3 regions of the Lysobacter sp. CA199 genome follow, and region 3 is predicted to be linked to each of the others. Evidence: riboswitches for the same ligand, from Rfam matches in the RefSeq annotation. Region 3 holds a riboswitch; each other region holds the start of a gene.
What was found. A riboswitch is a leader RNA that binds a small molecule or an ion and turns the genes downstream of it on or off. The one in region 3 is predicted to bind cobalamin.
Positions count from the first base shown of each region.

Region 1: it holds a riboswitch for cobalamin, as region 3 does, so the genes downstream of both, btuB (TonB-dependent vitamin B12 receptor) here and ACTOWJ_RS24380 (CoA-acylating methylmalonate-semialdehyde dehydrogenase) in region 3, are expected to answer to the same signal.
Region 2: it holds a riboswitch for cobalamin, as region 3 does, so the genes downstream of both, metE (5-methyltetrahydropteroyltriglutamate--homocysteine S-methyltransferase) here and ACTOWJ_RS24380 (CoA-acylating methylmalonate-semialdehyde dehydrogenase) in region 3, are expected to answer to the same signal.

Region 1 is NZ_JBQJIL010000005.1:184,244-186,501, forward strand. Features, by position in the region: gene ACTOWJ_RS10350 (GAF domain-containing protein) at 1-105, shown strand, start outside; gene ACTOWJ_RS10355 (TfoX/Sxy family protein) at 102-542, shown strand; cobalamin riboswitch at 708-957, shown strand; gene btuB (TonB-dependent vitamin B12 receptor) at 1,092-2,258, shown strand, end outside.
Region 2 is NZ_JBQJIL010000010.1:197,414-199,671, reverse strand. Features, by position in the region: gene metE (5-methyltetrahydropteroyltriglutamate--homocysteine S-methyltransferase) at 1-886, opposite strand, end outside; cobalamin riboswitch at 1,102-1,301, opposite strand; gene ACTOWJ_RS19430 (GntR family transcriptional regulator) at 1,744-2,258, opposite strand, start outside.
Region 3 is NZ_JBQJIL010000014.1:157,796-160,053, forward strand. Features, by position in the region: gene ACTOWJ_RS24380 (CoA-acylating methylmalonate-semialdehyde dehydrogenase) at 1-1,295, opposite strand, end outside; cobalamin riboswitch at 1,437-1,640, opposite strand; gene ACTOWJ_RS24385 (hypothetical protein) at 1,869-2,258, opposite strand, start outside.

The DNA of each region.
Region 1 (2,258 bases), on a different contig from region 3:
ATCGGCGTGTTCGATCTGGACAGCCCGGTGCCGGCGCGTTTCGACGCCGACGATCAGGCCGGACTGGAAACGTTGGCGCGGGTCTATGTGGAGTCGCTGGCATGAGCACTGCACCGAAGATGCGCAACATCGGGCCCAAGAGCGCGGCCTGGTTGCGCCAGGTCGGCCTGCGCACGCACGAGGACATCGCCGCGGTCGGCACGGTCGAGGCGTTCATGCGGGTCAAGCGCGCCGGCTTCAAGCCGACCTTGAACCTGCTCTACGCGATCGAAGGCGCGCTGCTGGACTGCCATTGGCAGGAGATCAGCGACGAGCGCCGCCAGGAACTGATCCTGGCCGCCGAAGCGGCCACCGCGCTGCTGCCGGCGCCGCGCAACAAACCGGCCGCCGCGCCGGTGCACACCACAATGCATGCGCAGGAACGCGAGGAAGAGCCTTCCGGATTCGGAGGCGGCTATCAGCGTGACGGCGATGGCGAGCTCGATGGGCCGGCCGACGAGGACGCGCCCGGTGGGCGCGACGAGGACGACCACCGCGATTGAAGGCGCCAAGCGGTCCGCTCCTGTGTAGGAGCGGCGCGAGCCGCGACCGCGGCAAGGCAACTACGATGTAACTGACGACGCGGGCGGACACCCTGCGGTCGCGGCTCGCACCGCTTCTACCGTGGGCTTCGGCCGCTGTCCGGGCGGTGCGTCCCCACATCGCGTACACTGCGCCCGCTTCGAGGTGACCCCACGGCCCAGCCGCCGGGGTTGAAACGGGAAGCCGGTGAAGCGCTCAGGTCCGGTCGGAGAGTCCGACCCGCCCCGCCCATTCCGGCACTGCCCCCGCAACGGTAAGCAAGTCAGGTCGCGGCCACCGCCACTGTGCACAGTCACGGGAAGGCGCCGCGTCCGGGAACCGACGCCATCGGTTCTGCTTGCGAGTCCGGAGACCGGCCTCGACGCGCCACAGGTTGCGATGCGGAGGGCATTGCGGCGGCGGCAGCGTCTTCGCGCGCTGGTTCGCCTGCCTATATCTCCCTTTCCACGCCGCCGCCCATTAGCCGTTTGTCGTCGCGCGCTGGATCGCGCGTGCGCTGGAGTCCCCACATGCGTTGCCTGAACCTGTCTTTCGCCATTGCCTGCGCGCTCGCGCTGCCGGCCACCGCCCTCGCCGCGCCCGCCGGCGATGCCACCGATCTCGATCAGGTCGTGGTCACCGCCAACCGCACCGCAGTCAGCGTCAACGATCTGCTGACCCCGGTCGATGTGCTCGACCGCGCCGATATCGAACGCAGCCAGGCGCGCGATCTCAACGATCTGCTGCGCGGCCGCGCCGGCATCACCCTGGCCAACCAGGGCGGTCCCGGCAAGCTGACCACGCTGTTCCTGCGCGGCAGCGAATCCGATCACGTGCTGGTGTTGGTCGACGGCATCCGCATCGGTTCGCCGACCTCGGGTCTGGCGGCGCTGCAGGATCTTCCGCTGGAACTGATCGACCGGATCGAAATCGTGCGCGGCCCGCGCTCGAGCCTGTACGGCGCCGACGCCATCGGCGGCGTGATCCAGGTGTTCACCCGCCGCGAACGGCAGGGCTTCGCCCCGCGTGTGCACGCCGGCGGCGGCAGCAACGGCACCGTCGAATTCGGCACCGGCTTCGGCGGCCGCAGCGGCGGCAGCTGGTTCGGCGCCGACTACAGCTTCCGCAAGACCCAGGGCATCAACGCCTGCCGCGGCGCCGGCTTCCCGGTGTTCGCCGGCTGCTTCACCGACGAGCCCGACCGCGACGGCTACGAGAGCCACGCGCTGTCGCTGCGCGGCGGTATCGAGTTCAACGAGCAGTGGAGCATCGAAGGTCAGGCGCTGCGCGTGGAAGGTCAGAACGAATACGACGGCAGCTTCGGCAATTATTCCGAAACGATCCAGCAAGTGATCGGCGGCAAGCTCATCTGGAAGCCGTCGGAAAGGATCAACGTGCAGTTGAGCGCGGGTCGCAACGTGGATGCTTCCGACAACTACGATCTCCTCCCCCGTGCGTTCCCCACCGGCACTATTTTCGATCGTCCGCTCAGCTATTTCCGGACCGATCGCGACAGCGCGACGTTGCAGGCCGATTTCAACCTCTTCGACGGCCACGTGTTGAGCGCGGGCTTCGATTGGCTGCGCGACCGAGTCAACAGCGACACGTCCTACGATGAAATCGAACGCGACAACAAGGCCGGCTTCGTCCAGTACCAAGGCCGCTTCGGCAATCAGTCCTTCGAAGCCAGCGTGCGT
Region 2 (2,258 bases), on a different contig from region 3:
TGTTGCGGCCGTCGACCACGCCCAGACTCAGCGCGCGTTCTTCCGGCAGCAACGGCAGCACGCTTTCCAATTGTTGCGGCGCGCGCACCAGATCCAGATGCAAGCCTTCCACCGGCAGTTGCGCGGCCAATGCGGCGTTGTCGCCGAGCGCACCGAAGTAGGTGGTCAGCAAGCGCTGCGGCGCATCGACCTCGGCCAGCGCCGCGTATGCGCGGCGATAGGCGGCGCGGTCGGTGTCGTCCAGATCCAGCACCAGCGCCGGCTCGTCGAGCTGCACCCACTGCGCGCCGGCGGCCTTGAGCTTGGACAGCAGTTCGGCATAGGCCGGCAGCAGGTTGTCGAGCAACTCGCGCGGATCGCCGCCGTCAACGCGCTTGCCGAGCTTGAGCAGCGACACCGGGCCCAGCAGCACCGGCCGTGCCTGGATACCCAGCGCCTGGGCCTGGGCCAGTTCCGCCAGCGGTTTGTCGCCGCGCAGGGCGAAGCGTTGCTTGGCGTCGAACTGCGGCACCAGGTAGTGGTAGTTGGTGTCGAACCACTTGGTCATTTCCAGCGCGCGCAGATCGCGGCGCCCGTCCTGCAGGCCGCGGGCGAGGGCGAAGTAGCCGCCCAGCGGATCTTCTTCGAATGCCGCGCGGTGCGAGGCGGGAATCGCGTCGAACAGCACGGCGCTGTCGAGCACGTGGTCGTAGAGCGAGAAATCGTTGACCGGCACCAGGTCGGCGCCGGCTTCGCGCGCGAGCCGCCAATGGCGTTCGCGCAGGGACGCGGCGGTGGCTTGCAGCGATTGCGCATCGCTGTCGCCTTTCCAGAACGATTCCAGGGCTTGCTTCAGCTCGCGCCGCGCGCCGATGCGCGGGAAGCCGAGTGGGGTGACGCTGATCATGATGAGTACCTGCGATGCGTGGGCATGACGCAGGGCAACGAAGGAAACCACGGCCGCGCGGGCCCGCACGCGCGAGCGCGTCGGACGCCATCGACAACCTTGGCTTCGACCTTCGCCCCCGCGGGCGAACCGGCACGCCGTACGCGGCCCGCGAGCAAGCGGGCCGGCGCCGTGCGGGCCGGAGTCGGGCGGAAGGCGAGCCTTCCGGTCGCGGCAGGTCTTCGGGCTCGGGACGTGAGGCCAGACCTGGCGAAGGCATCGTCGGAAGCGAGCGGATTCGCTCGCGGCCGATGCGTTCGCTCGTGGTTGGCATCGCCTACTTCAGGTCGCTTCCCGGCGCGCGAACGCCAGTGCCATGACCTGTTTCGTTTCCCATACCGCTGCGGGGCAGCTCCGGATTCGCACCGGATTCCCTCTGGCTATCTCGGGCCTGGGGCCCTCGATGGCGTGTCCCATCGCTTTATCTTTATGAAGCGATGGTCACCGTAACGGCGCCAAGGTACCCACGCCTTGGGGCGAAGTCAATCGTGGCTAATCCGATCCGTGGTCACCCCCATCTGTGGCTAATACGCAGGCGAGCGCAAACCGTGGGCCGGCGCTTGGGGGGTGAAGTGCGTAAGGCGCTGCATCGCTGCGAGGTCTGTTGTGGGAGGGCCTTTCAGGCCCGACACCCGAAGCCGACTAGCTGCCAGCGCTGGAGTCGGGGTTGAAGCCCCTCCCACAAAGACTTCGTGCTCGCGTCTGGATCTCAAGCTTGCCGCGTTGCCGCGAGGTTTCTGTGGGAGGGCCTTTCAGGCCCGACATCCGGACAAGGCGGGCGCACGCCGGCAGACGCGCCCCTGCTCAATCCGGCATGTTCAATCCGGACGCGCGGTCGGCAGCGGTGCCGGCACGTTGAGCATGCCGCCGGCGGCGACGTAGGCGGCGAGGGCTTGGCCTTGGCTCAGCAGATGCTCGTTCATGATCTTTTCCGCGGCATCGGCGTCGCGGCGGCGCACGCAGTCCAGCAGGGCGCGATGTTCGGCCAGCGACTGGGTCATGCGCCCCGGCGTCAGCAATTGGCGTCCGCGATGCATCTTGAGGATGCGGTGCAGATCGTGGGTGACCCGGATCAGCCAGGGATTGCCGGCGTAGTTCTGCACCAACTCGTGGATCAGATAATTATTGGCGTAGTAACGCGCGATATCGCCAAGCTCGGCCGCCTCTTCCATATCGGCGTGGAGCGCTTCCAGGCGCTTTACGCCGGCTTCGTCGATCCGGCGCACGCATTCGTAGGCGCAGCGGCCTTCGAGCATGGCCATGACCGGGAACAACTGGTTCAGATCTTCCAGCGACAACCGGGTGACCCGGCTGCCGCGCCCGGCGTCGAGTT
Region 3 (2,258 bases):
TGGAACTTGCGCGCGGCCGCGCCGGACTGGGTGAAGATCGCGGTGCCGTTGCCGTTGGGATTGGCGTTGATCAGCGCGATCGCTTCGTCGAGCGTATCCGCGCCGAGCAGCACCAGCACCGGCCCGAAGATTTCCTCGTCGTAGATGCGCATGCCGGGCTTGACCCCGGAGAAGATCGTCGGCCCGACGAAATTGCCTTGCGCGTAACCGGGAACCGTCGGCTTGCGGCCGTCGAGTTCCAGCACCGCGCCCTGCTCCACGCCCGAGGCGATCAGGCCCTCGACGCGCTCGCGCGCGGCGCAGGAAATCACCGGTCCCACGTCGGTACCGGGCTCGGTGCCGGCGTTGACCTTGAGCGTGCGCGCCTTGGCCACCAGTTCGGGAATCCACTCGCGCGCCTGTCCGACCAACACCGCGGTCGACGCGGCCATGCAGCGCTGTCCGGCCGCGCCGAATGCGGCGCCGGCCATGGCGTTGAGGGTTTGTTCCTTGTTCGCGTCGGGCAGCACCACGGCGTGGTTCTTCGCGCCCAACATGCATTGCACCCGCTTGCCGGCGAGCGTGGCGCGCCGATACACATGGGTGCCGACCTTGGTCGATCCGACGAAGGACACCGCCTGGATCGTGGGGTGATCGCAGATCGCGTTGACCACCTCCTCGCCGCCGTGCACGACGTTGAGTACGCCCTTGGGTACGCCGGCCTGCAACGCCAGTTCGACCAGACGCATGGTCACCAGCGGGTCCTGTTCGGAGGGCTTGAGCACGAAGGTGTTGCCGGTGGCGATGGCCATCGGGAACATCCACAGCGGAATCATCGCCGGGAAATTGAACGGGGTGATGCCGGCGCACACGCCGAGCGGTTGCAGCAGCGTGTAGGTATCCACGCCATTGGCGACGTTGTTGGCCAACTCGCCCAATTGCAGATTGCCGATCGCCGCGGCGTGTTCGACCACTTCCAGGCCGCGGAACACGTCGCCCTCGGCGTCGGGCAAGGTCTTGCCCTGCTCGGCGGTGAGGATCGCGGCGAGCTCGCTCATGTGCTCGCGGATCAATTGCTGATACTTGAGGAAGATCCGCGCGCGCGCGCCGATCGGGGTCTTGCGCCAAGTCTTGAAGGCGCGCGCGGCGGCCTCGACCGCGGCGTTCACTTCATCGGCGGTCGCCATCGGCACGCGCGCCAATACCGCCTGCGTCGCCGGATTGACGACGTCGCGCCATTGGGTGCTGGTGGATTCGACGAACTCGCCGTCGATCAAAAGTTTGACCGTCGCGACCTGGGTCGCAACGCGATGCATCTCGTTCATGGTCGGTCTCCGTATCGCACACCCGCGAAAGCGGGTGCCGCGGAGACATCAGACAAGGCGAGACGAGGGCAAACGGACGCCGCATCGCATCAGCTCGTCCGGTTGCCCGCCGCAACACCCGAGGAGGACATCTCCCGATGTCCGCCACGGGCCGGTCTCCGGGCTTGCGAGCGATGCCGTGGCATCACCCCGACTCCTTCCCGCGCGAGCGCAGTGGTTACGTCGGGTGTTCTCGCCTACCGTTGCGGGGGCAGCGCCGGAATTGGACGATCACGTCCGCACCGGCTTCCCGTTTCACCCTGCGTGCCGGTATGGACCGACGGCAAGGCACCTGTGGCTGGCGGAGTGTAGTGCTTGGCCATGGTCGCGGACAAGCAGCATCGCGGTGTCACACATTCAGTTCAACGTGTCCGACGCGTTCATCGATGCCATCGGATGCGATTGTCGGCCTCGCGGGCCGCCACTTTCGTGCACGTCGGCGTGCAACTGTGAATGGCCCGCTCGCGACGCGGACGCTCGATCCGCGGTCGAGGCTCGCCGCGACGATCCGGCGCGAACGCGATATCAGCACGCCATCGCGCGAGCGTCGTCCATCGAACCGCGGCACAGATGCTCCAATGCGATCGACAGCGCCAGCACATAGGTCTGCGATTGCACGCCGCGCACCAGAGCGATGCGGTTCTCGATGCCTTCGGGTTCGCACAAGCGCGCGTCGGCAAGATGGCTGGGCCGAATCTCGACAAAAGGCAACGCGCTCGATTGCAGCGCCTGGACGATGCGGCGGTCGCGCACGCAGGCACCGGTGTCGAGCAAGATCGCCTCGGTCTGCGGCGTGCGCAGCGCTCCGATCGCGGCGACGAGGGCTTTGTCGCTGGCCAGATTGTGCACGGCGATGCGGCGGCCTGCGCGGTTGGCGCGAATGATCAGCTGCACCAGCAGCAGGCGATCGATGTC